Regions from separate parts of the Streptomyces polyrhachis genome, predicted to be linked through region 2. Evidence: riboswitches for the same ligand, from Rfam matches in the RefSeq annotation. Region 2 holds a riboswitch; each other region holds the start of a gene.
The links. A riboswitch is a leader RNA that binds a small molecule or an ion and turns the genes downstream of it on or off. The one in region 2 is predicted to bind cyclic di-AMP.
Positions count from the first base shown of each region.

Region 1: another riboswitch for cyclic di-AMP. It lies ahead of ACFQLX_RS21565 (transglycosylase family protein); the one in region 2 lies ahead of ACFQLX_RS24325 (M23 family metallopeptidase).
Region 3: another riboswitch for cyclic di-AMP. It lies ahead of ACFQLX_RS23140 (transglycosylase family protein); the one in region 2 lies ahead of ACFQLX_RS24325 (M23 family metallopeptidase).

Region 1 is NZ_JBHSZO010000040.1:17,063-26,890, reverse strand. Features, by position in the region: gene ACFQLX_RS21575 (recombinase family protein) at 1-105, shown strand, start outside; gene ACFQLX_RS21570 (transglycosylase family protein) at 428-1,267, shown strand; cyclic di-AMP (ydaO/yuaA leader) riboswitch at 1,615-1,752, shown strand; gene ACFQLX_RS21565 (transglycosylase family protein) at 1,757-2,419, shown strand; gene eno (phosphopyruvate hydratase) at 2,645-3,925, shown strand; gene ACFQLX_RS21555 (FtsB family cell division protein) at 4,094-4,561, shown strand; gene ACFQLX_RS21550 (DUF501 domain-containing protein) at 4,627-5,220, shown strand; gene ACFQLX_RS21545 (Ppx/GppA phosphatase family protein) at 5,217-6,137, shown strand; gene ACFQLX_RS21540 (NAD(P)/FAD-dependent oxidoreductase) at 6,467-7,840, shown strand; gene ACFQLX_RS21535 (class I SAM-dependent methyltransferase) at 7,982-9,271, shown strand; gene ACFQLX_RS21530 (ABC transporter permease) at 9,549-9,828, opposite strand, start outside.
Region 2 is NZ_JBHSZO010000057.1:9,031-18,858, reverse strand. Features, by position in the region: gene ACFQLX_RS24340 (SpoIIE family protein phosphatase) at 1-1,515, shown strand, start outside; gene ACFQLX_RS24335 (cation diffusion facilitator family transporter) at 1,512-2,540, shown strand; gene ACFQLX_RS24330 (MFS transporter) at 2,683-4,014, shown strand; cyclic di-AMP (ydaO/yuaA leader) riboswitch at 4,298-4,441, shown strand; gene ACFQLX_RS24325 (M23 family metallopeptidase) at 4,453-5,535, shown strand; gene ACFQLX_RS24320 (peptidoglycan-binding protein) at 5,820-7,367, shown strand; gene ACFQLX_RS24315 (ABC transporter ATP-binding protein) at 7,364-8,062, shown strand; gene ACFQLX_RS24310 (ABC transporter permease) at 8,059-9,321, shown strand; gene ACFQLX_RS24305 (hypothetical protein) at 9,331-9,561, opposite strand; gene ACFQLX_RS24300 (hypothetical protein) at 9,572-9,828, opposite strand, start outside.
Region 3 is NZ_JBHSZO010000048.1:9,243-19,070, reverse strand. Features, by position in the region: gene ACFQLX_RS23165 (DNA-3-methyladenine glycosylase family protein) at 1-20, shown strand, start outside; gene ACFQLX_RS23160 (acyl-CoA dehydrogenase family protein) at 80-1,201, opposite strand; gene ACFQLX_RS23155 (LCP family protein) at 1,384-2,538, opposite strand; gene ACFQLX_RS23150 (UDP-glucose dehydrogenase family protein) at 2,667-4,007, shown strand; gene ACFQLX_RS23145 (dipeptidase) at 4,297-5,484, shown strand; cyclic di-AMP (ydaO/yuaA leader) riboswitch at 5,780-5,972, shown strand; gene ACFQLX_RS23140 (transglycosylase family protein) at 5,978-7,249, shown strand; gene ACFQLX_RS23135 (VOC family protein) at 7,344-7,712, opposite strand; gene purE (5-(carboxyamino)imidazole ribonucleotide mutase) at 7,799-8,302, opposite strand; gene ACFQLX_RS23125 (5-(carboxyamino)imidazole ribonucleotide synthase) at 8,299-9,429, opposite strand; gene ACFQLX_RS23120 (GtrA family protein) at 9,619-9,828, shown strand, end outside.

The sequences.
Region 1 (9,828 bases), on a different contig from region 2:
ATGGAGGTGCTCAACGCCAAGGAGCGGGGCGTGCCCGCGTATAGGCGACCGACTCTCCCGCAGCTGTTCGTGACCGGCCGATTCAGGGGCGGTATCGCACCCTGATAGGGCGCTTCGCCGCCACGGGACTGGAGTTGGGCGGGCGGCAGGGTGTGCGGCGGCCTCATCATGCGCGGACTGCGCACCCTGCCGGTGGAGTTCACACCGCTCGGCCGCCTGTAAAGGGGGCGGCCGCGTCAACCCCTTGTGGCGGGACGGGGGACATTCCGTGATGTACGCGTTATCCGGGGGCCATCGACTTGTGATCCGGCACGCAACACGGCTATGTTCACCGCCAACTCTCGAAACGTACGGTTGAACGAAAGGCATACGCATGCTCACCGGGAACGGTCGTCACCGTCGCCCCCGACAGGCGCCCGCCTTCGTCGTGACCGCCGGCGTCACCAGCGCCGTCGCCCTGCCGCTGCTGGCCGCCGCCGGCAGCGCCGCCTTCGCGGCCGACGGCAAGACCTGGGACAAGGTCGCCCAGTGCGAGAGCGACGCCCTCTGGAGCGCCAACACCGGCAACGGCTACTACGGCGGCCTGCAGCTGACCCGCGAGCAGTGGGACGAGCACGGCGGCCGCGACTACGCCGACCGCCCCGACTACGCCAGCCGCGGCCAGCAGATCGCCGTCGGCGAGCAGATCCTCAACGCGGAGGGCCCCGACGCCTTCCCGCGCTGCGCCGACCTCGGCGGACTGCGCCAGGACGCCGGGAACCCGGAGATCGACCCGGGCCGGGACTACCCCGACTACGCCCGCCAGGACACCAGGGCCCGCGAGCACACGGCGGAGCCCGGGAGCGGCGACGAGGCGTTCACCGACGGCGGCGGCAGGCACCGCGGTCCGGAGTCCGCCGAGGGCCGCGGCGAGCAGGGCAACGGCAGCGGCAAGGGCAGGCACCGCGGTACGCCGGACAACGCGCCCGTCGAGTTCGACGGGACGATCGGCGCCCCCACGCTGCCCACCCCCGCGGACGTCCTCGACCCGCTGATCGACCCCCTGATCGACCCCCTGGCCGGCGAGCTGCCGACCGCCGCGCCCGCCGACCCCGGCGCCCCGGCCGCACAGGCCCCGGGCCGATCGGGTGAAAAGCGCGTCAAGAACCGCGCGGACAGCGTCCTGCCCACCCCCGCCGACACCCTCGGCCAGCTGATCGACGAGGCGCAGAGCGCCACGGCGGAGTCCATCCCCGCTGGTCAGTCCGGTCTGCTGGGCCAGTGGTGAGCACCGGCCGCGAGCGCTAGCCCGCACCGGGCACTGTGGGGCGTACGAACGAAAAGCGGGCCGCCGGGTTTACCGGCGGCCCGCTTCCCGTCGTACGGCCGCACCTTCGCCCGGCCCGGTGTCCACCTGCGCTTTGCGTGCCCACGGCGGCCGGACCGCGTCCCCGGGGCCCCGATCGGCGACCCGGCGACGCGAGCTGACGTATCGTCCGAAATCTTTGAACACGGGATGTTTGTGTGCTTACCGTCGCCTCGCTCGCCAACGGCGGGCACCGGTGATCGCCTCGCCGAATCCTGTCGGCGTTCACCGGACACCTGCGCAAGCGCACCGCGGACAGGAACGGGGGACCCAGGTAAGTGCCGGGAGCGGTCCGCCGTCGGCGGACCCGACCGGCTTGGGGTGAAGCCGTGTGGGAGCACACGCGGCCGGGCACTCACCAGTCCCGAACCCGACAGCTCACCTCGTAGGCGTCGGTGAGAAGTGAATGTCATGCAGCATTCGGATCTTCCTGCCGCGGACAGCACGACCAGCGCGACCCAGCGGATCGCGCTGCTCCTCGGGGCGGCAGTGGCCCTCCCCCTCGTGGGCGCCGCCCCGGCCGCGGCCGCCCCGATCGACACCTGGGAGAAGGTCGCCCGGTGCGAGTCGGGCGGCAACTGGGCGATCAACACCGGCAACGGCTACTTCGGCGGGGTGCAGTTCTCCCGGTCCAGCTGGGCCGCCGCCGGCGGCCACCGCTACGCCTCGCGTGCCGACCTGGCCTCCAAGCACGAGCAGATCGCCGTCGCCGAGCGGCTGCTGCGGATGCAGGGCCCCGGCGCCTGGCCCAACTGCGGCCCGCGCGCCGGACTCAGCCGCGGCTCCGCGGCGCCCGAGACGGCCGCCGAGCGGGCCCGTGTCCGCCAGGCACCCCCGGCGACCGCGGCACCCTCGAAGGGGTCTTCGAACGGATCGGCCCAGGCGGACGCCAAGCGCGGCTCGCGCACGGTCTACCGGGCGATGTACGTCGTGCGCCCCGGCGACACCCTGCACACCGTCGCCCGCAAGCACGGCGTGGACGGCGGCTGGGCGGAGGTCTACGCCGCCAACTCCGAGACGGTGGGCGGCAATCCGAACCTCATCCGCCCCGGCCAGCGGCTGAAGATCACCTGACGGATCCGCAGCAGCCCGTACGGGGCGGCCGGGAGGGGACTCCCGGCCGCCCCGCGGTCCGCGGGCGCACATCCTTCGCGACCCACGAGCGCGCACCCGCGCCGTGCGGCCCGCACACCGCTCCCTCCACGGTTGATCGACCGGCAACCCGTTAGGCTCGGTCCCGCACCAGTCCTGTGCCGGCACCGCACCCGCGCCGCCGGCCATCCTTTCGAAGGAGAAACCGTGCCGTCGATCGACGTCGTCGTAGCCCGCGAGATCCTGGACTCCCGAGGCAACCCCACGGTCGAGGTCGAGGTCGGCCTCGACGACGGCAGCACCGGCCGTGCCGCCGTCCCCTCCGGCGCCTCCACCGGCGCCTTCGAGGCCATCGAACTGCGCGACGGCGACATGTCGCGCTACGGCGGCAAGGGCGTGGAGAAGGCCGTCCTCGCCGTCATCGAGCAGATCGGCCCGGAGCTGGTGGGCTACGACGCCACCGAGCAGCGGCTGATCGACCAGGCGATGTTCGACCTGGACGCCACCGAGGACAAGTCCTCGCTCGGCGCCAACGCCATCCTCGGCGTCTCCCTCGCCGTGGCGCACGCCGCCTCCGAGGCCTCCGACCTGCCGCTCTTCCGCTACCTGGGCGGCCCCAACGCGCACGTGCTGCCCGTGCCGATGATGAACATCCTCAACGGCGGCAGCCACGCGGACTCCAACGTCGACATCCAGGAGTTCATGATCGCCCCGATCGGCGCGGAGACCTTCTCCGAGGCCGTGCGCTGGGGCGCGGAGGTCTACCACACCCTCAAGGGGGTCCTGAAGGAGCGCGGCCTGTCCACCGGCCTGGGCGACGAGGGCGGCTTCGCGCCCGACCTCGCCTCCAACCGCGAGGCGCTCGACCTCATCGTCGAGGCCATCGAGAAGGCCGGCTACGTCCCCGGCCAGGACATCGCGCTGGCCCTGGACGTCGCCGCCTCCGAGTTCCACAAGGACGGCACGTACGTCTTCGAGGGCAAGGAGCGCACCGCCGCGGAGATGATCGACTACTACGCCGACCTGGTCGACTCGTACCCGATGGTCTCCATCGAGGACCCGCTGAACGAGGAGGACTGGGAGGGCTGGAAGGCCATCACCGAGCGCCTCGGCGACAAGGTCCAGCTCGTCGGCGACGACCTGTTCGTCACCAACCCCGAGCGCCTGGGCCGCGGCATCGCGGAGGGCGCGGGCAACGCGCTGCTGGTGAAGGTCAACCAGATCGGCTCGCTGTCGGAGACCCTCGACGCGGTCGAGCTGGCCCAGCGCAACGGCTTCAAGTGCATGATGTCCCACCGCTCCGGCGAGACCGAGGACGTCACCATCGCCGACCTGGCCGTCGCCACCAACTGCGGCCAGATCAAGACCGGCGCCCCGGCCCGCTCCGAGCGCGTCGCGAAGTACAACCAGCTGCTGCGCATCGAGGAGATCCTCGACGACGCCGCCGTCTACGCGGGCCGCGGCGCCTTCCCGCGCTTCGGCCGGTAGCCACTGCGGTACGTCCGACGGCCGCCCCTTCGCCGGGGGCGGCCGTCGGCGTACGGGGGCCCGTACGCGCCCCATCTCCCGGGCGCCCGGCGCGCTTTGCCGTCTTGCCGGCGCACGAATCTGCGCCGTGCGCCTCGGGCAGGTGTGCGGCGCATTACGGTAGGGGCGATGCCACCCAAGGATCGGTTCTCCACCACCACCCGGCTGCGGCTGCTCGGCGAGCAGGCCGTCGTGCGGGCGTCCGAGCGCGTCTACCGCGCCCGCCCCGTGCGGCGCAGCAGGCTCACCGGCCGGGCGGCCCTCCTCGCACTGGTCCTGTGCGCGCTGATCGTCGCGCTGGCGTACCCGATGCGGCAGTACGTGTCCCAGCGCGCGGAGATCGCCGACCAGCGCACGGAGAAGGAGCGCTCGGCGGCCCGGGTGGAGCGCCTGCGCGACGAGAAGGCCCGCTGGCAGGACGAGGAGTACCTCCGCCGCCAGGCCCGCGAGCGCCTCCACTACGTCACCCCCGGCGAGACCTCGTACACGGTCCGGGACGGCTCGGCGGACGCGGAACGCGACCGCGACGGTGACGGGGCGGCGGACCGCCCCTGGTACGACAACCTCCTCGACGGCGTGGACACAGCGGACCGGTAGCGACGCCCGGCAGGCTCTGGGCGGCCGGAGGCGGGGGGTGTGTCGGCTCTGAGAAGATCGGACCCATGGAAACACCGCCGCCCGCCACCCCGCACACCCTTCCCACGGACGCGGACCTCGCCGCCGTACGTGCCCAGCTCGGCCGTACCCCGCGCGGTACGCGGGCCGTCGCCCACCGCTGCCCCTGCGGCAACCCCGACGTGGTGGAGACCGCCCCGCGCCTGCCCGACGGGACGCCCTTCCCCACGCTCTACTACCTGACCTGCCCGCGCGCCGCCTCCGCCATCGGCACGCTGGAGGCGAACGGCGTGATGAAGGAGATGTCCGCCCGCCTCGCCGAGGACGCGGAGCTGGCCGCCGCCTACCGCCGGGCCCACGAGGACTACCTCGCGCGCCGCGACGAGCTGGAGGTGCTGCGGGGCTTCCCCAGCGCCGGCGGGATGCCGGACCGGGTGAAGTGCCTGCACGTGCTGGTCGCCCACTCCCTCGCCGCCGGCCCCGGGGTGAACCCGCTGGGCGACGAGGCCATCGCGATGCTCCCCGAGTGGTGGCGCAAGGGCCCCTGCGTGAGCCCGCAGGACGCCTGCGGCGCGGAGCCGGAGAGCGCCGCCGGACCCGAGAGCGCCGCCGGACCGGAGAGCCCGGAGCCCGCCGCGTGACCCGCGTCGCCGCGATCGACTGCGGTACGAACTCCATCCGCCTGCTCGTCGCGGACGCCGACCCCGCGACCGGGAGGCTGACGGACCTCGACCGCCGGATGGCCATCGTGCGCCTGGGCCAGGGCGTCGACCGCACCGGCCGCCTCGCCCCCGAGGCGCTGGAGCGCACCTTCGCCGCCTGCCGCGAGTACGCCGGCGTCATCGCCGGACTCGGCGCCGAGCGCGTCCGGTTCGCCGCCACCTCCGCCTCCCGCGACGCGGACAACCGCGCGGACTTCGTGCGCGGCGTGGTGGACATCCTGGGCGTGGAGCCGGAGGTGATCACCGGCGGGCAGGAGGCGGAGTTCTCCTTCACCGGCGCGACGCGGGAGCTGAGCGGGCGGTTCGAGGCGCCGTACCTGGTGGTCGACATCGGCGGCGGCTCCACGGAGTTCGTCCTCGGCGGCGCACACGTGGACGCCGCGCGCTCGCTCGACATCGGCTGCGTGCGCCTCACCGAGCGCCACCACTTCTCCGACCCGCCCACCGCCGCCCAGCTCGACGCGGCCCGCGCCGACATCGCGGCGGCGCTGGACGAGGCGGCGCGGTCCGTACCGCTGGACGGGGCCGCGACCCTGGTGGGCCTGGCCGGCTCGGTGACCACGCTGGCGGCGATCGCGCTGGACCTCCCGGCCTACGACCCCGCCGCCGTCCACCACAGCCGCGTCCCGCTGGCGCGCGTGCGCGAGCTGACCCGCCGCCTGACCACCGCGAGCCAGGAGGAGCGCGCGGCGATCCCGGTCATGCACCCGGGCCGCGTCGACGTGATCGCGGCGGGCGCCCTCATCCTGCTGGCGGTCATGGAGCGCACCGGCGCCCGGGAGGTGGTCGCCAGCGAGCACGACATCCTGGACGGCATCGCCCTCAGCTGCGTCTGAGGATGCGTCCGAAGACTCCGCAACGCCCTCTCGCGGGGCCGCCGCGACGAACTTCGTGAAGATTTTCACATGGATTTCGGACCGGTTGGCCCCCATGCGCCCGCCCAGCTGAGCCCTGGCCGTCACAAGGGTGCGATCCACCCTTCATACGGCCGTGACATCGCCCCCCGTGCCGTACGAAACCGCAGGTGGGAGGGATGTGTCCGCCGGTAGCCCCGGTACCGTGGCGCGGTCCGGAAAGTGCGGCCGCGCAGTGTAGCACCACCCCCGGGAAAGCTTGTGAACCCCCTCACGAGCGACCCCCCGCGGGGTGCTGGATACTCGATTGCATGAGCACCACGGAGCGTCCCAGGATCCTCGTCGTAGGCGGCGGATACGTCGGCCTGTACGCGGCTCGTCGCATCCTCAAGAAGATGCGCTACGCCGAGGCGACCGTGACGGTCGTCGACCCCCGCTCGTACATGACGTACCAGCCCTTCCTCCCCGAGGCTGCCGCCGGCAGCATCTCCCCCCGCCACGTCGTGGTGCCGCTGCGCCGGGTGCTGCCCGGCGCCGAGGTGCTCACCGGCCGGGTCGTCCACATCGACCAGGAGCGCAAGGTGGCGACCGTCCGGCCGCTGGTCGGCGAGTCCTACGAGCTGCCCTTCGACTACCTGGTCGTCGCGCTGGGCGCGGTCTCCCGCACCTTCCCGATCCCCGGCCTCGCCGAGACCGGCATCGGCATGAAGGGCGTGGAGGAGGCCATCGGCCTGCGCAACCACGTGCTGGAGCAGCTGGACAAGGCCGAGTCGACCAACGACGCCGAGCTGCGGCGCAAGGCGCTGACCTTCGTCTTCGTCGGCGGCGGCTTCGCCGGCGCGGAGACCATAGGCGAGGTGGAGGACCTGGCGCGCGACGCGTGCAAGTACTACCCCTCCATCAGCCGCGACGACATGCGCTTCATCCTCGTCGACGCCGCCGACAAGATCCTCCCCGAGGTCGGCCCGGAGCTGGGCAAGTGGGGCCTGCGCCACCTCCAGCAGCGCGGTATCGAGGTCTACCTCGGCACCTCCCTGGAGTCCTGCGTCGACGGCCGTGTGGTGCTGAAGAACGGTCTGGAGGCCGACACCAACACCCTGGTGTGGACCGCCGGCGTCAAGCCCAACCCGGTCCTGCGCGAGTACGGCCTGCCGCTGGGCCCGCGCGGCCACGTGGACACGCTGCCGACCCTGCAGGTCAAGGGCATGGACGGGGTCTGGGCCGCCGGCGACAACGCCCAGGTGCCCGACCTCGCCGTCGGTGAGGGCGCCTGGTGCCCGCCCAACGCCCAGCACGCGCTGCGCCAGGCCAAGGTCCTCGGCGACAACGTGATCTCCGGGATGCGCGGCTTCCCGCAGCAGGAGTACAAGCACACGAACAAGGGCGCGGTCGCCGGTCTGGGTCTGCACAAGGGCGTGGCCATGATCAACCTCGGCCCGTTCAAGCTGAAGCTCAAGGGCCGGCTGGCCTGGTACATGCACCGCGGCTACCACGGCATGGCCGTCCCGACCTTCAACCGGAAGATCCGGGTGCTGGCCGACTGGACGCTGGCGATGTTCCTCAAGCGCGAGGTCGTCTCGCTGGGCGCGATGGAGTCCCCGCGCGACGAGTTCTACCAGGCCGCCAAGCCGCCGACACCGGTCGCCAAGCCGGCCGAGGTCAAGGAGCCCGCGAAGGCCTCCTGACGCCGCGCGGTCCGCATTCCGAAGGGCGCTCCTCCCGTACGCGGGGAGGGCGCCCTTCGGTGTGTACGGGGACTGTACGGACCCGCCCGACGTGTTAGGTATGGGGAGACCGTCCGCCGGACCGCGTATCGGAGGTGCGCCATGGCCGATGCCGCGCTGCGGCTGTCCGAGATCACCGAGCAGCTCACCGGGGCGCCCCCGCCGCTGCGGATCAGGGCCTGGGACGGCAGCGTCCGCGGGCCCGACGGCACCCCCGCCCTGGTCGTGCGCCACCCGCGCGCCCTGCGCCGCTTCCTGTGGCGCCCCGGCGAACTGGGCCTCGCCCGCGCCTGGGTGGCCGGGGAGCTCGACGTCGAGGGCGATCTGTACGAGGCGCTGGAGCTGCTGGCCGGGGCGCTCTGGGAGCGGGCCGACACCCCCCGCCGCCTGCCCACCGCCGGTCAGCGCGCCGCCGCCCGCTCGCTCCTCGCGCTGGCCGGACCCTGGCCGCCGCCGCGCCCGCCCCGCGAGGAGGTCCGCCGCCGGCGGGGGCCGCTGCACACCCTCAGCCGCGACCGGACGGCGGTCAGCCACCACTACGACGTCGGCAACGACTTCTACGCCCTGGTCCTGGGGCCGACCATGGTCTACTCCTGCGCCTACTTCTCGCCGGGCGCCACCCTGGAGCAGGCCCAGCACGACAAGCTCGACCTCGTCTGCCGCAAGCTCGGCCTGCGCCCCGGGCAGCGGCTGCTGGACGTCGGCTGCGGCTGGGGCTCGCTGGCCCTGCACGCCGCGCGGGAGTACGGGGCGCGGGTGGTGGGCATCACGCTCTCCGCCGAGCAGGCGGCGTACGCCCGCGAGCGCGTCGCGCAGGCCGGGCTCGGCGGGCGGGTGGAGATCAGGGTGCAGGACTACCGGACGGTCGGCGACGGCCCGTACGACGCCGTCGCCTCGATCGGGATGGCCGAGCACGTCGGCGCCGCCGCCTACGGCCGCTACGCGCGGCGGCTGCACGGGCTGCTGCGGCCCGGCGGACGGCTGCTCAACCACCAGATCTCCCGGCGCCCCCGCGCCACGGGGCGGGCCGAAACCGCCTACCACGTCGACGAGTTCATCGACGCCTACGTCTTCCCCGACGGCGAACTGGCCCCGCTGGGCGAGACGCTGGGCGCCCTGGAGCGGGCGGGCTTGGAGGCGCGCGACGTGGAGGTGCTGCGTGAGCACTACGCGCTGACCCTGCGGGCCTGGGTGGCCAACCTGGAGGCCGGCTGGCAGCCGGCGGTGGCCGCGACCTCCCTGGGGCGGGCGCGGGTCTGGCGGCTGTACATGGCGGCCTCGGCGCTCTCCTTCGAACGCAACCGCATCGGCGTGAACCAGGTGCTGTGCGTACGCACCTCCCCCGCGGGCGACTCCGGCCTGGAGCTGCGGCCGAGGACCTGGCGGGAGTGAGAGGCTGTTGCCGAACCCCCGTCTGCGCCCCGACGCCCGGCACGCACTCTCGCCGCACCCCGTCGCAGGACAGGTGGCTCCGCCACATGACCTGCGACGGCGCACGCCGAGAGCACGCACCGACCGCCGCTGCGCCCGCGCTTCGCGCGGACGACGGGGGTTCGGCAACAGCCTCTGAGGACCGGGGACGGCCCGGAGCCGCGACGGCCCGGAGCCGCGACGGCGCGGGCCGGGCTCCCCCCGTGGAGAGCCCGGCCCGCGCCGGCGAGTGGCGCCGCTACTCGCTCTTGATCGACGCCAGTACGTTCAGCCGCGCCGCGCGCCGGGCCGGCCACAGCGCCGCGATGACGCCGACCAGGGCGGCCAGGGCGAGGAAGACGCCCAGCCGGTCCCAGGGCAGGACCAGGGAGTACGTCGACAGGCCGGTCGCGATCAGCTCGCCGGCCGCCCAGCCCAGGAAGACGCCCAGGCCGATGCCGAGCACCCCGCCGAACAGGGAGATGGTCAGCGACTCCAGCCGCACCATGCGCTTGACCCCGCGCCGGTCCAGGCCGATC
Region 2 (9,828 bases):
AGCAACCAGCCGGTGGGCGCGGTGCGCACGATGTCCTTCGACACCCCCTTCGCGCACAGCCTGGCCGACCTGCGGCCCCGGCTGGTACGCACCCTGCACCCCGAGGACGCCTGGCTGCGGCGCGATCCGGCCCGGCTGCGGCTGCTCGCGGACTCGGGCGCCCACTCGCTGCTCGCCGTCCCGATGACGGCGCGCGGCGTCGTCCTGGGGATCGCCTCCTTCTTCCGCTGCCACGACGAACGCCCCTTCAACGAGCAGGACCTGGCGGTCGCCACCGAACTGGTCGCCCGCGCCGCCGTCTGCGTCGACAACGCCCGCCTCTTCACCCGCGAGCACACCCTCGCCAGCCTGCTGCAGCGCTCCCTGGTTCCGCCCCGGCTGCCGCACCACAGCGCGGTGCGTACCGCCCACACCTACCTGCCGGTGGCGGCCGGGGGGACCTGGTACGACGTGCTGCCCCTCTCGGGTTCCCGGGTGGGCCTGGTGGTCGGCGAGGTGGCCGGACAGGGGCTGGCGGCCGTCGCGGTGATGGGCCGGCTGCGCACCGCCGTCTCGGCGCTGGGCGCGCTGGACATGGCACCGGACGAGCTGCTGGAGCGGATGCACGAGCTGACGATGCGGCTGGGCGCCGAGCGGGCCGAGCTGGCGGAGGACCCGGTACGCGGCGAGCCGCAGGAGTGGCCCCGCTGGGCCAGCGACGACGGGCCGTCCGCGTCCGGTGAGCGCTACCCGCTGCTGGCCTGCCTGCTCTACGCCGTCTACGACCCGGTCACCGGCGTCTGCACCCTCGCCAGCGCCGGCCACCCGCCGCCGGTGCTGGTCACCCCGGACGGCGAGGCCCGTACCGTCTCGATGCCCGGCGGCCCCCTGCTCGGCGGGCACGGGGAGGTGCGCTACCCGCAGACCCGGATCGAGGTGCCCGCCGGCAGCGTGCTCGCGCTCTACAGCCAGATGCTGGCCGAGGCGGCCTTCGCACCCGGCGAGCCCGCCGCCGCCGTCCGCGCCGCCCTCGACTCCGCGCCCACCCTGCAGGAGGCCTGCGACGCCGCCGTCCGCACGCTCGTCCCGAGCGAACCGGCGCGCGACGACGTCCTGCTGCTGCTGGCCCGCACCCGCGTGCTCGGTTCCGACCAGGTCGCCTCCTGGACGCTGCCGCGGGAGCCGGAGAGCGTGGCCGAGGCCCGCCACCTGGTCACCGGGCAGCTCACCAGCTGGGAGCTGGAGGAACTGGTGGCGACCACCGAGCTGATGACCAGCGAGCTGGTGACCAACGCGGTGCGCTACTCCTCCGGGCCCATCGAACTGCGGCTCATCCGCGACCACTCGCTGATCTGCGAGATCACCGACAACAGCAACGCCTCCCCGCACCTGCGCCAGGCGGCCGAGGACGACGAGGGCGGACGCGGGCTGTTCCTGGTCGCCGAGTTCGCCCGGGACTGGGGCATCCGGCAGACGGGCCGGGGCAAGACGGTGTGGGCGGAGCAGTCGCTGCCCGGAACGGAGGACACGGCATGAGCGGTGGACAGGGCGCGGAGCCGGCCGGGAAAGCGGAGCCGTCGGGGGAAGCGGAGCCGTCGGGGGAAGCGGAGCCGGGCGGGAAGGGGAAGTCCGGCGGTGAGTCCACCGGCACGGTCATCGTCGCCGGGCTCGCCAACCTCGGCATCGCGCTGGCCAAGGTCGTCGCCGGCCTGGTCAGCGGCTCCAGCGCGATGCTCTCGGAGGCGGCGCACTCCTTCGCCGACACCGTCACCGAGGTGATGCTCTTCGTCTCGCTGAAGAGCTCCGAGCAACCGGCCGACGAGGAGCACCCGTTGGGCTACGGCGCGGCCCGCTACATCTGGGCGATGCTCGCGGCGGTGGCGACCTTCGTCGGCGGCGCGGTCTTCGCCGTCTACGACGGCATCCACACCCTGACCCACTCCGACGGGGAGATGGGCAGCCCCGTCATCTCGTACATCGTGCTGGCGGTCTCCTTCGTCATGGAGGGCTTCTCCCTGCACACGGGGATCAAGCAACTGCGCGGTGAGGCCAGGCACTTCAAGACCTCGCCCGGGCACTATCTGAAGGTCACCCCCGACACCGCCGTCAAGGCCGTCGTCATGGAGGACTCCGCCGCGCTGGTCGGCCTGGTGCTCGCGGGCGGCGGCGTGCTGGGGGCGCAGCTCAGCGGCAGCCACGTCTGGGACGGTGTGGCCTCGCTGCTCATCGGCGTGCTGCTGGTGTACGTGGCCTGGACGCTGGGGCGCAGCAACGCCGAGCTGCTGATCGGGCGTTCGCTGCCCCAGCGCACGCGCCAGGGGATCCGCGAGGTGCTGCTGAGCGAGCCGGAGGTGGACTCCGTACGGGACCTGGTGACGCTGATCCAGGGGCCGCAGGAGGCGCTGGTCGCGGCGAAGGTGGACTTCCACAACATGGTGAGCGCGGGGGACGTGGAGCAGGCGTGCGTACGCATCGAGCGGGGGCTGCGGACGCGGTGGCCGCAGATCAAGCACGTCTACCTCGACCCGGAGCCGAGCCGGCTGCCGCCCCGGAAGGGGTGAGGCGGCGAATTCCCGTTGACGGCGGCCGCCCGGTCCGGCGAGACTGCCCCAAGATATCTTGACGTCAAGATATCTTGGGGTGGCCGGCGGCGGAGGGGCGGACGGGATGCGCGGCACGGGACGGGGACGCGACCGGCGGGGCGTGATCGCACAACTGCGCTATCCACCGGGCGGACGCGATGCGCGGACCATGCTCGTCGCCCAGTTCCTCGACCGCGCCGGCAACGGCGTCTGGTCCGCCTCCCGCGTCCTGTACTTCACCTTCGTCACGGGCCTGGACGCCGGCGAGATCGGCCTGCTGCTGGGCCTCGGCGGCGTCGCGGGCATCGCCGGCTCCCCGCTGGCCGGACGGCTGGCGGCGGCCGTCCCGGTGCGCACCCTGCTCGTCGGCTGCCACCTGCTGCGGATCGCCACGGTGGGGCTGCTGCTCGCCCTCGACTCCTTCGCCGCGCTGCTGCCGGTCGTGGCGCTGACCTGCGCGGCGGACCGGGCGGCGAAGACGCTGGAGATGGTCTTCGCGACCGAGGTGGCGGGGGAGGAGCGCGGCACCTATCAGGCCCTGTTCCGTACGGCGGCCAACGCCGGCTACGCGGTGGGCGCGGGGGCGGCGGCGCTGGGGCTGGCGCTGGAGGCGTACCGCTGGATGATCCTGGCCAACGCGCTGTCCTTCGCGGTGTCGGCGGCGCTGGTGCGGTGCACCCGGCTGCGGAAGGCGGCCCGGCCCCGCGCTGCCGACTCGGGCGCCGGCTCGGGCTCCGGTTCCGGCTCGGGCTCGGGCTCCGGCTCCGGTGACGCGCGCGGCGCGGGGGTGCGCAGCCCGTGGCGCGACCGGGGCTACCTGCGCTTCGTCCTGCTCGACGTGCCCATGCACCTCGACGACAGCGTGCTGATGGTCGGGCTGCCGCTGTGGCTGGTGACCGCGACGGACGCGCCGCACGCGCTGATCCCGGCCTTCCTGGTGGTCAACACGGTCATGGTCGTCCTGCTCCAACTCCCCGTCTCCCGCCGCTTCTACGGCACGCCCGGCGCGGTGCGGGCGCTGGGCCGCTACGGGGCGCTGATCGCCGCCGGCTGCGTACTGCTCGCGCTCTCGGGGCCCTGGACGCCGCTGGGCGCGGGCTGGGACTCGGCGCTGCTGCTGGCCGCGGCGGTCCTGGTCACGCTGGCGGAGCTGATGCGCTCGGTCAGCTCCTGGGAGCTGGCGGTCGCGCTGGCACCGGAGCGGGAGCGGGCGCCGTACCTGGGCGTGGCGGGCATGGCCCAGTCCGTCCAGAAGTCGGCCGGCCCCCCGCTGCTCACCGGCGCGGTCCTGGCGGCGGGCCCGGCGGGCTGGCTGGCGCTGGGCGCGGTCCTGGCGGCCCTGTCGGCACTCCAGTCCCGCACGTGCGCGCGGCGGCTGGGGGCGGTCGGCGGGGGGAGCGCGGTGGTCGCGGGGGCGGCGGCGGACGTCAAGGCGCCGTCGCACTCTCCGTGACCGGGCGCTCTCCCTTCGGAGCACGGGGCGCACGCATGTCCGCGGTGGCCGTAATCAAATCTCAACCCTACTTGCCGGTTTGAGGTGGGTTGGGTCTGAAAAATCCCTGGCCGGCGGCCAATTCTCCTGCTGGAACGACTTGGAATCCCGGGGGTGTCTCTACTAGCGTTCGATAACGCAGCGCGGTCGTCACTGTCGTCGCAAGAGACGGCACCGTGCGCCGATGTCGAATTCCGAGAGCGCAGCACCCGTAGCAGCAGCCGCCTCCGCGGCCGCTGGGACACCAGAGCCACCGCTGTGCCCAAGGGAACCGGGGAACCACCACCTTGGGGTGAATCGGGCCCAACCCCTCACGGGGCCAGGCCCGTAGGAGACCTTCCTGCTCCGAACCCGTCAGCTAACCCGGTAGACGTGAAGGAAGGAAAGGAGCACGCCCACGTGGCGTCACACAGGCCCGGCCCCAGCACGTCGTACGACGGTTATGTCCTCAATGAGGAAGGGTACGACGACGGCCCCTGGCCCCGCGAGGAGTGGACACCCGGTCAGGACGACCCGCGTTCGCGCGGTCGCCGCCGCGCTCCCAAGCAGACCCGGGGCAGCATGGCCCGCAGCGGTGCCGTCCTCGGCGTCGGCGTCTTCGCCGCCGTCGGTGCGAGCAGCATGGCGCAGGCCCAGTCCAAGCCGCCGGTGGCGATCTCCATGCCCGAGCCCGTCGCGGACGTGGCGCACGGCATAGCGGGCAGCCTCCCGGACGCCGACTCCCTGCCCGGCGTGGGCTCGCTCCTCTCGGACGAGGACGGCGCCACCACCACCACGACGACCGCCAGCACCCCGCTCACCCAGGTCGGCCTGGCCGGCGAGGACGGCACGACCGCGGTCGACTCCGGCGAGGCGCTGCGCGCCCGCATCCTGGAGCAGGCCGAGGAGCAGCAGGCCGCCGCGGACGCCGCCGAGCTGGCCGCGCTGAAGCAGGCCGCGGCGGAGAAGGCGGCCGCGGAGGCCGAGAAGGCCAAGGCGGAGGCCGAGGCCGAGAAGCAGCGCCTGGAAGAGGAGGCCCGCCGCAAGGCCGAGGAGGCCGCGAAGGCCAAGGCCGAGGCGGAGCGCCTGGCCAAGCTGGCGGCGAGCTACATCGCCCCGCTCTCCTCCTACTCGATCACCGCCGTCTACGGCCAGGCCGGCGACATGTGGTCCAGCGGCTACCACACGGGCCTGGACTTCGCGGCCTCGACGGGCACGCCGATCAAGAACGTGCACACGGGCACGATCACCAGCGCGGGCTGGGCCGGCAGCGCCTACGGCTACCAGATCATCGTCACCCTCGATGACGGCACCGAGGTCTGGTACAACCACCTCTCGTCGATCCTGAAGTCCTCCGGCAAGGTCACGACGGGCGAGGTGATCGGCCGCGTGGGCGCCACGGGCAACGTCAGCGGCGCGCACCTGCACCTGGAGGTCCACACCAGCGGCGGCGCCGGCGTCGACCCGATGGCCTGGCTGCGCAACCACGGCGCCACGGTCTGACCCCCGCCCCATAGCACCCCGCGCGCCCCCGCCGCCCACCCCGGCGCCTGCGGCGCGCCCCCGAAACGCCGGCGGCCCTGATGGCACACCCCCCGACATCAGGGCCGCTCGGCATGTCCGCGGCCCGGCGCGGTGACCCGGACACGGGGACCGCGTATTTCGGCCACGGTCGCGGAACCGGCGACCTCGGCGGCAAGATCGGTGTAACAAGTAACCTGCCAGCGACGTCAGTTGAAGAGAGTTGACGACTCCTTCCGAGCAGCGCGACAAAGGACGGTTGCCCCGTGCACGAGGACACCGAGACGTTGGCGGAGCGCTCTGCCGCCGACCTGGCGAGCTTGGAGGGGACGGACGGTGTGCTGCCTCGGGGGGCGCTGCCCGCCCAGGTGAGGGCCCCCGAGTCCGCGAAAGCCGAGTCCGCGAAAGCCGGGCCCGCGAAAGCCGGCCCCCCCGCCCTCGCCCGCCGGCGGCGCTGGATCGGCGCCGTCGCCGTCGGTGCCGCGCTTCTCGCCGCCGCCGGGGTCGTCGCCTCCACCCTCGTGAAGTCGCCCTCGCAGGCGGCGGCCGACGCCGGGCCGCCCGAGCGGTCCGTGCTGACCGCGCCCGTGGAGCACCGGGTGCTGACCTCCTCCGTCATCGTGCGCGGGCAGGTCGGCGCCGGGCAGAGCGTGGACGTGGCGCCGCAGGTATCCGGCGGGGAGAGCGCCGCCGCGCCGGTCGTCACCAAGCTGGCCGTCAAGCAGGGCGACACCCTCAGGGCGGGCCAGCTGCTGATGGAGGTCTCCGGCCGCCCGGTGTTCGTCCTGCCGGGGCGGGTGCCGGTCTACCGGGACCTCAAGCCCGGCGCCGAGGGCGACGACGTACGGCAGTTGCAGCAGGCCCTGCGCGGTCTCGGGCACGGCACCGGCGCCGACGCGGCCGGTGTCTTCGGATCAGGAACCAAGAGCGCGCTCAACTCCCTTTACACGGCGATCGGTTACGACCCCCTCCCCGCGCTCGACGACAACGGCGACGGCATCAGGGCCGCCGAGGACGCGGTGACGCAGGGCCGCCGCGCCGTGGAGGAGGCGCAGGAGGCCGCGGACGCGCAGGGCGCCGGTGCCGACGCCGACCGCGCCCTGCGCTACGCCCGCCAGGACCTCGCCAAGGCGCGCCAGGCGCTCACCGAGGCCCAGTCCGCCGCCGGACCCCGACTCCCCGCCGGGGAAGTGGTCTTCCTCCAGGGATTCCCCGCCCGCGTCGACGCCGTGCCCGGCCGGGTCGGCTCCCGCGTCGAGGGGACCGTGATGACGGTCTCCGCCGGGAGGCTCATCGTCCAGGCGTACCTGCAGGAGTACCAGAAGGGCCTGGTCCGCAAGGGCCAGCGGGTACGCATCCTCTCCGAGCTGACCGGCGTGGAGGCCGCCGCGCACGTCGCCTCCGTCGCCACGTCGATGAGCCTGCCCGGTGCGCCGGGCGGCGGTGGCGGGGACGGCCAGGGCGGCGGGCAGGGCGGCGACGCGGCCCAGGCGCCCGGCCAGAGCGGCTACCTGCTGCGCATCGACCCGGACAAGCGCCTCCCCGCCGAACTCGTCGGCCAGGACGTGCGGTTGACGATCGAGGCGGCCCGCACCGACGGCAAGGCCCTCGTCGTCCCGGTCACCGCGCTCACCGCCGGAGCGGACGGCCGTACGACCGTCACCGTGCTGGCAGAAGGCGGCGCGCGGCGGCGCGTGGAGGTACGGACCGGGACGGCCGGCGACGGCTTCGTCGCCGTCGAGCCGGTCGCCGGCGCGAAGCTGGCCGAGGGCGAGAAGGTCATCACCGGCGTGAAGAACGGGGAGGCCAAGTGAGCGTCCCCGTCGTGGAGTTGCGGCAGGTGGGCCTCACCTACCCCGGCCCGCCCCCCGTGGCCGCGCTGCGGCCGTGCGAACTCGCCGTGGAGCGCGGCGACTTCGTCACCGTCGTCGGCCCCTCCGGCTCCGGCAAGTCGACCTTCCTGAACATCGTCGGGCTGCTCGACGCGCCGACCGAGGGCACGTACCTCCTCGACGGCCACGACACCGGCGCCCTGCGCGACGCCGACCGCACCGCGCTGCGCGGCCGGCGGATCGGCTTCGTCTTCCAGTCCTTCCACCTGCTGCCGCACCGCAGCGCGCTGGAGAACGTCACCCTCTCCATGGTCTACAACGGCGTCCCGCGCGCCCAGCGCCTCCCGCGCGCCCGCGAGGCACTCACCCGCGTCGGCCTGGCGCACCGCATGGACTCGCCGCCCACCCGCCTGTCCGGCGGCGAACGCCAGCGCGTCGCCATCGCCCGCGCCCTGGCCCCGCAGCCGGCACTGCTGCTGTGCGACGAGCCGACGGGCAACCTCGACACGGCCAACGCGGCAGCGGTCCTGGGGCTGTTGGACGAGCTGCACGCGGACGGGATGACGATTCTGATGATCACGCACGATCCGGAGGTGGCCGCGCGCGGGGCCCGTACGATCGCGATCCGCGACGGTGTGCTGAGCGAGCAGCGCGTACGGGAAGGCAGCGCGGCGTGAGGCGGCCCGCACTCCGGCGGCCCGCGTTTTTGCGCCGCCGCCGCACCGGCCTGCCCGCCTCCGCCCTCAGCCCCCGCGACCTGCTGGGCGAAGCCTCCGCCGGAATGCTGCAGCGCCCGGCGCGCTCGGCGCTCACCGCGCTGGGGACGGTGCTGGGCGTGGGCACCTTCGTGGCGATCCTCGGCCTGACGGCGACCACCTCCTCGCAGATCGACTCGCGCTTCAACGCGCTGACCGCCACCGAGGTGACCGTCCAGTCGGCCGTCGAGGACGCCGACCAGCTGACCGGGCCGGTCTTCCCGGCCGACGCGGACGCCCGGATGGGCCGGGTCAACGGCGTACGGGCGGCGGGCGTCTACTGGACGGTGCGCAACGAGCTGGCGGCGAGCGTGCGTTCGGCGCCGGTCGCGGGCGGGGTGGAGGGCGAGCGCATCGACGTGGTCGCCGCCTCGCCCGGGGTGCTGCGGGCGGCGGCGGTGACCCTGGTCGAGGGGCGGACGTACGACGAGGGGACCGACCGGCACGCGCGCGTGGCGGTGATCGGCGCGGGGACGGCGGCGCGGCTGGGGATCACGACGCTGGAGACGAACCCGGCGCTGTTCATCGGCGACGTGCCCTTCACGGTCGTGGGGATCGTCGGGGACGTGGAGCGCAAGGCGGACCTGCTGCTGTCGGTGGTGGTGCCGCGTCGCACGGCGGAGGAGGTGTGGGGGCCGGCGGGGGCGGGCGACGCGCAGATGCTGGTCGCCACGGAGCTGGGCGCGGCGCGGCAGGTGGCGGCGGAGACGGCGGTGGCGCTGCGGCCCGACCACCCCGAGTACCTCAAGTCCGTACCCCCGCCGGACCCCAGGAAGCTGCGCGGCAACGTCAGCTCCGACCTCGGCCAGCTCTTCCTGCTGCTCGCCGGGATCTGCCTGGTGATCGGCGCGGTGGGCATCGCCAACACCACGCTGGTCGCCGTCCTGGAGCGGACGGGCGAGATCGGCCTGCGCCGCGCCCTGGGCGCCCGCGCCCGCCACATCACGGCCCAGTTCCTGGCGGAGTCGGGCGCACTGGGCGCGCTGGGCGGCCTGGTCGGCACGAGCCTGGGCACCCTCACGGTGGTCGGCGTGGCGATGGCCCGCGACTGGACCCCGGTCCTGCACCCCGCCACGGTCGCGGCGGCCCCCCTGATCGGCCTCGCCACGGGCCTGGCAGCGGGCCTCTACCCAGCGTGGCGCGCCTCCCGCATCCAGCCGGTGGAGGCACTGCGGAGGTAGAGGTCCGCGTTATCCGGATCGCCGTCCCCGTCGCGTGCGGTACGCGACGGCCACGCAGGCCAGGGCTGCCACCGCGAGTACGAGTCGGCTGTACGCGGCATCCGACCACGTCCCGACCCACGCCGTGGGGAGCAGTGCTAGGGCGAGGGGGACGACGAACGCGGCGCCGGTGACGGCGAGGAGCGCCATCACCACCCAGCGCACCGTCCGTGCCTCGCGTGCTGAACGCCCCCGCCGCATACGACCCACCTCACTCGACGATGTGGTGACACTGGACGGCCCGGACCTTCGATGCCGCCCAGAAGACGGCGCAGGCCTTGCCGTAGTGCCTCAACGTCCGAGTCCCCCGATCGACACGGCCGATGGCGCGCCAGGCGCCACACGAGTGGTGCATCGTCCCCTTGCTGACCCGGTAGGTCTTTCCGCTCGTGGTCGCGTACCGCCAGTCGATGCGCCAGTTGCACCACTTGCCCCCGGCCGTGTCGGCGCCCAGGGTGTCCTGCACGG
Region 3 (9,828 bases), on a different contig from region 2:
GGAACATCGTGGGGCTGTAGGGCCCCGGACATGGGAAACGGCCCTCCACCGAAGCGAAGGGCCGTTTCCCATAAGGGACTTACGGCAGATTGCGGGCCATAACGATCCGCTGGACCTGGTTCGTGCCTTCGTAGATCTGGGTGATCTTGGCATCCCGCATCATCCGCTCCAGCGGGTAGTCGCGGGTGTAGCCGTAGCCGCCCAGGAGCTGGACCGCGTCCGTGGTGACCTCCATGGCGACGTCCGAGGCGAAGCACTTGGCCGCGGCGCCGAAGAAGGTGAGGTCCTCGTGGGCGCCGCCCGCGGAGACGCGCTCGGACTTGGCGGCGGCGGCGTAGGTGAGCTGGCGGGCCGCCTCGATCTTCATGCCCATGTCGGCGAGCATGAACTGCACGCCCTGGAAGTCGCCGATCGGCTTGCCGAACTGCTTGCGCTCCTGGACGTAGCCCTTGGCGTAGTCCAGGGCGCCCTGGGCGACGCCGAGGGCCTGGGCGGCGATGGTGATGCGGGTGTGGTCCAGGGTCTTCATCGCGGTGGCGAAGCCCGTGCCCTCCGCGCCGATCATGCGGTCGGCGGGGATGCGGACGTTGTCGAGGTAGACCTCGCGGGTCGGGGAGCCCTTGATGCCGAGCTTCTTCTCCGGGGCGCCGAAGGAGACGCCGGGGTCGGACTTCTCCACGACGAAGGCGGAGATGCCCTTGGAGCGCTTCTCCGGGTCGGTGACGGCCATCACCGTGTAGTACTCCGAGACGCCGGCGTTGGTGATCCAGCGCTTGACGCCGTTGAGCACCCAGTAGTCGCCGTCGCGCACCGCGCGGGTCTTCATGCCCGCCGCGTCGGAGCCGGCGTCCGGCTCGGAGAGGCAGTACGAGAACATCGCGTCGCCCTTGGCCAGCGGCGTCATGTACGTCGCCTTCAGCTCCTCGGAGCCGGCGAGCAGCACCGGCAGCGAGCCGAGCTTGTTGACCGCGGGGATCAGGGAGGAGGAGCAGCACACGCGTGCCACCTCCTCGATCACGATGACCGTGGCGAGGGCGTCCGCGCCGGCGCCCCCGTAGGACTCGGGGACGTGCACGGCGTGCAGGTCGCCCGCGACGAGGGCGTCGAGGGCCTCCTGCGGGAAGCGGGCCTCCTCGTCGACCTCGGCGGCGAACGGGGCGATCTTCGCCTCGGCCAGCGAGCGGACCGCCTCGCGGAGCATGCCGTGCTCCTCGGCCGGGCGGTACAGGTCGAATTCGGGCGCTCCTGCTGCCAAAGCTCCACTCCCAGCACTGGATGCTAACTACCGTTAAGTAATGTCGATGGTAGAGGCGGCCGGGGGCCGGCACCACGTGAGCTTCCTTACGGGCGGGCGGTGACGGCGCCCGGGGAGCCGGGGCGGTGTCAGCGGGCGGTGTCGCCGAGGCGGTCGACGGGGTACTTGGCGGTGTAGACGTCCATGGTGTCGTTGCGCATGGCCTCCCAGAGCGGCTGCATCGCGCCGCGGTCCAGGACGACGACGGACTGCCGGTCGATGGTGTCGAAGCCGGCGACGGGCGCGTTCATGAAGACCATGTGCCGGGTGCGCACGCCGCGCATGTCCCACATGAGGTCGCGCAGCGCGGAGTCGGTGAGGCGGTCGTCGACGCTGACGGTGGCGGTGACGGTGTCGAGGAGCTTCTTGGCCTTCAGCGGGTTGGCGAGGTTGCCGGAGCTGAGGGTCTTGTCGAGGACCCGCTTGAGGAACTCCTGCTGGCGCTGGGTGCGGTCGAGGTCGCCGCGCGGGAGGCCGTGGCGCTCGCGTACGTAGTCGAGTGCCTCCTCGCCGTCCATGTGGTGGGTGCCGGCGGTCCACTGCCTGCCGCCGTTGCGGCGGGGGGTGGTCGTGGGGATGGTGATGTCGACGCCGCCGACGGCGTCGGTGAGCTTCTTGAAGCCGCTCCAGTCGATGACGGCGAGGTGGTCGACCTTGACCTTGGTGAGGCGCTGGACGGTGTCGATGAGCAGCGGGGGGCCGCCCCAGGAGAAGGCGGCGTTGAGCTTGGCGCTGCCGTGGCCGGGGACGGGGACCCAGGAGTCGCGGGGCAGGGAGACGACGTAGGCGTTGTCGCGGTCCTGGGGTATGTGGACGAGCATCATGGTGTCGCTGCGCTGGGCGCCGGGCTTCCACTGGACGGCGCCCCCCGCGTCGGCGCCGGTGGTGGGGAGGTCGGAGCGGCGGTCGATGCCGACGAGGAGGTACGTCTGGCCGCCGGCGCTCTCCTGGGGGCGGGCGCTCTCGGGGACGTTGGTGGGGAAGGCGCCGGGGATGCGGTCGACGCGGCCGGTGTAGTGCTCGTAGGCCCACCAGCTGCTGCCGAGGACCAGGGCGAGGCCCAGGCCGAGGAGGGTGAGGGCGGTGAGGAGGACGAGGCGGGTGCGGCGGGTGCGGCGGCGGGCGGGCTTGGTGCTCCCGGGTCCGTCGGGCTCTTCGGACCCGGTGCCGCCGGGCTCGGGGGTGCTGCCGTCGGGGGGCAGGATGCCCCGGTCGGTTTCGTCTGTCCGCTGCCGCTGTCGCACGTCGCGCCTCTTCCCCACCGTCGTGGGCCGGGTCGGCCCGTATGGGAGACACCGCAGGCGGGGGGATGGTTGCGTACGTGGTTATGCTCGGGTGCTCCGAAGCGACCCCCTGCGAAAGGATCCAGCCGATGGCACCCAGGATCACGGTGATCGGTACCGGCTATCTCGGGGCGACGCACGCCGCGGCGATGGCGGAGCTGGGCTTCGAGGTGCTGGGGCTGGACGTGGTCCCGGAGAAGGTGGAGCTGCTCTCCTCGGGCCGGGTGCCGATGTACGAGCCGGGTCTTGAGGAGTTGCTCGCCCGGCATGTGGCGGGGCTGGAGGGTTCGACCGGGCGGCTGCGCTTCACGATGGACTGGGCGGAGGTCGCCGAGTTCGGTGATGTGCACTTCGTCTGCGTCAACACCCCGCAGAAGCACGGGGAGTACGCCTGCGACATGTCCTATGTGGACTCCGCGATGGAGTCCCTGGCCAAGCACCTGGACCGGCCGGCGCTGGTGGTCGGCAAGTCGACGGTGCCGGTGGGCAGCGCGGAGCGGCTGGCGGCGCGGATCGTGGAGCTGGCGCCGGCGGGCGACGGGGTGGAGCTGGCGTGGAACCCGGAGTTCCTGCGCGAGGGCTTCGCGGTCCAGGACACCCTGCGTCCGGACCGGATCGTGGTGGGGGTGCGCGGTGAGCGGGCCGAGGCGCTGCTGCGGGAGGTGTACGCGACGCCGATCGCGGCGGGGACGCCGTTCGTGGTGACGGACTTCCCCACGGCGGAGCTGGTGAAGACCTCCGCGAACTCCTTCCTGGCCACGAAGATCTCCTTCATCAACGCGATGGCGGAGGTCTGCGAGGCGGCGGGCGGTGATGTGGCGAAGCTGGCGGAGGCGCTGGGGCACGACGAGCGCATCGGTGCGAAGTTCCTGCGGGCGGGTGTCGGCTTCGGCGGGGGGTGCCTGCCCAAGGACATCCGGGCGTTCATGGCGCGAGCCGGTGAGCTGGGGGTGAACCAGGCGCTGACGTTCCTGCGCGAGGTGGACTCCATCAACATGCGCCAGCGGGCGCAGGCGGTGGAGCTGGCGCGCGAGGCGTGCGGCGGGGACTTCCTGGGCAAGCGGGTGGCGGTGCTGGGGGCGGCGTTCAAGCCGGACTCCGACGATGTGCGGGACTCGCCGGCGTTGAACGTGGCGGGGCAGATCCATCTGCAGGGCGGGCAGGTCACGGTGTACGACCCGAAGGCGATGGCCAATGCGCGGCGGCTGTTTCCGACGCTGGGGTACGCGGACTCCGCGGTGGAGGCGGTGCGGGGGGCGGATGTGGTGCTGCATCTGACGGAGTGGCGTGAGTTCCGTGAGTTGGATCCTGCGGAGTTGGGGGCGGTTGCCTCTCGGCGGGTTGTTATTGACGGGCGGGGGGCGTTGGATTCTGCGGTGTGGCGCTCGGCGGGATGGGTGTTCCGGGCGATGGGTCGACCGCGGGCCTAGTTTTTCGGGGGTGGCTGGTCACGTCGCGCTGCGGGGGCTTCGCCCCCGGCCCCCGGATCGCTGCTTCGCAGCTCTGGCCTCAAACGCCGGCCGGGCTGTATTGGCGCTGCGCGCCTCGTCCTCAAACGCCGGACGGGCTGGGAGTGGTGCTTTCGCGCCTCGACCTCAGGCGCCGGACAGGCTGGGGGTGGTGCTTTCGCGCCATGGCCTCAAGCGCCGGACAGGCTGAGTTGCGGCTTCGTGCGGGCCCTTGCGGGGGCTGGGGGGTGGGGTCGTTAGGGTCGGGCGTATGAACGAGCTTCTTGCGCATGCCGTGAATCTGCTGGCCGAGTATCCGATCGTGGACGGGCACAACGATCTGCCGTGGGCCTTGCGGGAGCAGGTGGCGTACGACCTGGAGCTGCTGGATATCTCGCAGGACCAGCGGGCGCGGTTGCACACCGATCTGCGGCGGTTGCGGGCCGGTGGGGTGGGGGCGCAGTTCTGGTCGGTGTACGTGCCCTCGTCGCTGGTCGGCGGGGCGGCGCTGACCGCGACGCTGGAGCAGGTCGACGCGGTGCGGCTGCTGGCCGCGCGCTATCCGCGCGAGCTGCGGCTGTCGTTCACGGCGGCCGACATGGAGACGGCGCGTTCCGAGGGGCGGATCGCCTCGCTGATGGGTGCGGAGGGCGGGCACTCCATCGACAACTCCCTCGGTGCGCTGCGGGGGTTGTACGAGCTGGGGGTGCGCTACATGACGCTCACCCACAACGACAGCAACGACTGGGCGGACTCCGCCACCGACGAGCCGCGCCACGACGGGCTGGCCCCGTTCGGCGAGGAGGTCGTGCGGGAGATGAACCGGCTCGGGATGCTCGTCGACCTCTCCCACACCGCCCCGGCGACGATGCGCGACGCGCTGCGGGTGAGCGAGGCGCCGGTGATCTTCTCGCACTCCTCGGCGCGGGCGGTCTGCGACCATCCGCGCAACATCCCCGACGACGTGCTGGAGCGGCTGGCGGTGAACGGGGGCGTGGCGATGGCGACGTTCGTACCGAAGTTCGTCCTGCCCGCGGCCATCGAGTGGACCCTCTCCGCGGACGCGAACATGCGCGCGCACGGGCTGGATCCGCTCGATCTGAGCGAGGAGGGCAAGCGGGTCCAGCTCGCCTTCGAGGCGGCCAATCCGCGCCCGGTGGCGACGGTTTCGGTGGTTGCGGACCATCTTGACCACATGCGCGAGGTTGCCGGAGTCAACCATATTGGTATCGGTGGGGACTACGACGGCACCGCTTTCACTCCGGCCGGGCTGGAGGACGTGGCGGGATATCCGAATCTCATCGCCGAGCTTTTGCGCCGCAACTGGTCTGATTCAGACATTTCCCAGCTGACATGGCGCAATGCCGTGCGCGTGCTGGCGGATGCCGAATCGGTCGCAACGGACATCTCGGGGCGTCGCGGACCTTCTGTCGTCACGCTCGGTTCGGTAGTGGCCTAAGTCACGGATAAATGCGCCCACATTGATCCACTCGGCGGCCGGTTCGCCGCGGCGTCCCCATCTGCCCTTCCCAGGGCCGGGATTGGGGGCATGCGGGCGAACCGGCCGCCCACTGGGCGATCTTGGACGCTTGGTCCGTAGCGTCGCTTAGGTCCGTTTTGAGGTGGCGAAATGATGTTTAGACCTCTGCGGAGAGCTTGTTAAGGGACAACCCTTATGCCTACGGTGCTCGCCATGTTCCGTATGTGACCCGGGAGCATCTCGCAGCCGGTACGCCTAGTTCTGCCGCCGGTTCGCGTGCAAACGACTTATGTCACCAGGCAGAAGCGGGGGACCCACAGGTAAGCCGCCCGTCCGTGCGCCCATGCGCGGAGGGGCTTGGGGTGAAGTCGCGCCTCGAATCGGAATCCATGATTCCGCTTCAGGCCGGCCGGGCGATTCTCCAGCCCGAACCCGACAGCTCACCTCGCAGGCGTCGGAGAGGAGCACCACCATGTCCGCACGCGCACGTCATCGTCGCCTCGGCCGCATAGCGCGTTCCCGTACGACCCTCGTCGTCGCCGCCTCCGGCGCCGGCGTCGCCCTGCCGCTGCTGGCGGGCGCCGGCAGCGCACAGGCCGCCTCCGTCGACACCTGGGACGCCGTCGCCCAGTGCGAGGCCACCGGCAACTGGGCCATCAACACCGGCAACGGCTTCTACGGCGGCCTGCAGTTCGTGCAGAGCACCTGGGACGCCTACGGCGGCGGGGCGTACGCCTCGCGCGCCGACCTCGCCACCAAGGAGCAGCAGATCGCGGTCGCCGAGAAGGTGCTCGCCGACCAGGGCCCCGGCGCCTGGCCGCACTGCTCGCAGGTGGCCGGCCTGACCCAGGGCGGCCCCGCCCCGGAGCTGGGCGGCTCCGACGAGGAGTCCGCCGAGCAGTCGGCCGCGAAGCCCGCCGAACAGCCTGCCGAACAGCAGGAGAGCGCCCCGGCCGCCCCGGCCGAGAAGCCTGCTACGAAGCCCGCTGAGCAGGTCGCCGCCCCGCAGACCACCACCAAGCCGGGCACCTACCACGTGGTCAAGGGCGACACCCTCTGGGACATCGCCCAGCGCCACGAGGTCAAGGGCGGCTGGAAGTCCGTCTACGCGGCCAACAAGGCCGTCATCGGCGGCGACCCGGACCTGATCTTCCCCGGCCAGCGCTACGAGCTGGGCGCGAAGTCCCAGGTCACCTTCGAGGCCCCCAAGACCTCGCAGGCTCCCCGGGCCCAGCAGTCCTCCGCGCGCACCGCCACCACCGAGGCGCCCAAGGCCGCCACGCAGGAGCAGGGCGGCGCCGAGGAGGCTCCTGCCGACTCCACCGGCGCCAGCACCACCAGCGGCTACGTCCGCCCGGTCCCGTCCGGCATCTCCACCCCGTACCACCAGGCGGGCGGCTCCTGGGCCTCCGGCTACCACACCGGTGTGGACTTCTCCGCCGCCAGCGGCACCTCCGTGCACGCCATAGCGGCCGGCACCGTGGTCTCCGCGGGCTGGTCCGGCTCGTACGGCAACGAGGTCGTCCTCAAGCACGCCGACGGCCGCTACAGCCAGTACGCCCACCTCTCCTCGCTGTCGGTCTCGGCCGGTCAGACGGTCGGCGCGGGCACCCAGCTGGGCCTGTCGGGCTCCACGGGCAACTCCACGGGCCCGCACCTGCACTTCGAGGTGCGCACCACCCCGAACTACGGCTCGGACATAGACCCGCTCGCGTACCTGCGCGCGCACGGCGTCAACGTCTGATCCGCGCCCCACGCGCACGGCAGTGCACGGCAGTGCACAGCAATAGACGGCAGAGCCCCCCGGTTCCGGCGGACCGGGGGGCTCTGCCGTGCGCTCAGCAGGCGCAGAGGCAGAACGGGTGGCCGGCCGGGTCCGCGTAGACCCGCCAGCCGCGCTCGCCGTCGCCGGCGTCCAGCAGCGTCGCGCCCAGGGCGAGGACCCGCTCCTGCGCCGAGTCCAGCTCCGCGCGCGGCACTTCGAGGTCGAGGTGGAGCTGCTGGGCGCCGGTGGTGCCGGGCCACTGCGGCGCCACGTGCCCGGGCACGTGCTGGAAGGCGAGGCGGGCGCCGCCCTCCAGGGTGAGCTCGATCCAGTCCTCGTGGACCTGCTTGACCGTGCCGCCGAGGACCTGGGCGTAGAACTCCGCGAGCGCGCGGGGGTCGCGGCAGTCGAGGGCGGTCGGGCCGAGTACGGCGATGGGCATGGGGGCTCCTCCGTGCGGGTGGCGGGTACGGGTAACGAACCCCGCCACCGCATCATTCCCCCAACGGGGCGCGCCCGCGCGGAGGTTCAGCCCTCAAGCTTCGCCCGCAGCCGGCGGCCCTTCTCCGTCGCCTGCGCGTTCAGGTCCTCCTGGAACGCCTCCATGCGCGCGCGCACCTCCGGCTCGTACGCGCCGATGATCCGCGCGGCGAGCAGGCCCGCGTTGCGCGCGCCGCCGACCGAGACCGTGGCGACGGGGACGCCGGCCGGCATCTGCACGATGGACAGCAGGGAGTCCATGCCGTCGAGGTACTTCAGCGGGACCGGCACCCCGATCACCGGCAGCGGGGTCACCGAGGCGAGCATGCCGGGCAGGTGCGCCGCGCCGCCCGCGCCGGCGACGATCGCCTTCAGGCCGCGGCCCGCGGCGGCCTCCCCGTACGCGATCATCTCGCGGGGCATCCGGTGCGCGGACAGGACGTCGACCTCGTAGGGGATCTCGAACTCGTCCAGCGCGACCGCCGCGGCCTCCATCACCGGCCAGTCGGAGTCGGAGCCCATCACGATGCCGACCTGGGGCTGCGTGCTCATTCGGTGATCGTCCCTCGCAGGTAGCCGGCCGCGTGCCGGGCGCGGTCGCGGACGTCCGCGAGCTCGTCGCCGTAGGTGTTGACGTGGCCGACCTTGCGGCCGGGCTTCACGTCCTTGCCGTACATGTGGATCTTCAGGCCGGGGTCGCGGGCCATGCAGTGCAGGTACGCCTGGTACATGTCGGGGTAGTCGCCGCCCAGGACGTTCGCCATGACCGTCCACCTCGCGCGCGGGCGCGGGTCGCCCAGCGGGAGGTCGAGGACCGCGCGGACGTGGTTGGCGAACTGGGAGGTGACGGCGCCGTCCTGGGTCCAGTGGCCGGAGTTGTGCGGGCGCATGGCCAGCTCGTTGACGAGGATCGCGGGCTCGCCGTCCGCGCCGGCGACCTCGAACAGCTCCACCGCGAGATGGCCCACCACGTCCAGCTCGCGGGCCACCCGCAGCGCCAACTCCTGGGCACGCAGGGCCAGTTCGGGCGCCAGGTCGGGGGCGGGGGCGATGACCGTGTCGCAGACCCCGGCCACCTGGACGGACTCCACCACCGGGTAGGCGACCGCCTGGCCGCTGGGCGAGCGCACCACGTTGGCGGCCAGCTCGCGCCGGAAGTCGACCTTCTCCTCCGCCAGTACGGGCACGCCGGCGCGGAAGGGCTCGGCGGCGTCGGCCTCGGAGCGGACGAACCAGACGCCCTTGCCGTCGTAGCCGCCGCGCACCGTCTTGAGGATGACGGGGTAGCCGTCGCCCTCCTGCGCGAAGCGCGTCACGTCGGCGGGGTCGGCGACCAGCCGGTGGCGCGGGCAGGGGACGCCCAATTCAGTGAGGCGGGCGCGCATGACGCCCTTGTCCTGGGCGTGCGCCAGCGCCTCGGGCCCGGGGCGCACGGCGACGCCCTCCGCCCGCAGCGCGCGCAGGTGCTCCAGGGGGACGTGCTCGTGGTCGAAGGTGATCACGTCGCAGCCGCGGGCGAACTCGCGCAGGGTGTCCAGGTCTCGGTGGTCGCCCACCACCACCTCGCCCGCGACGAGGGCGGCGGAGTCCCTGGGGGTGTCGCTGAGCAGCTTGAACCTGACGCCGAGCGGGATGCCGGCCTCGTGCGTCATACGGGCGAGCTGGCCACCGCCGACCATGCCGACTACGGGGAATGTCACGTGGTCAAGGGTACGTCAAGGGAAATCGCCGAAGCCGGTGACACTTTCCACACCCCGGCCCGTGTCCGGGCCCGGCGGTTAGCATGAGGGACGAATGCGACCGGCGAGGCGATTCGTCCCGGGGCGGCGAACCCGTACCGGAACGGACCGCGACACACAGGGGAACTCATGAGGGCACAACCCGCCATATCGGCACGGCTGGGTGCCCTCGCCCGCGAGCTGGTGAAGTTCGCCGTCGTCGGCGGGGCCGGCGTCGCGGTCAACTTCGCCGTCTTCAACCTGCTGCACCTGGGCTTCGACGTACGCGTCGGCCGGGCGAACGTGGCCGCGATCAGCGTGGCGGTCTTCTTCAACTACCTGGGCTTCCGCCACTTCACC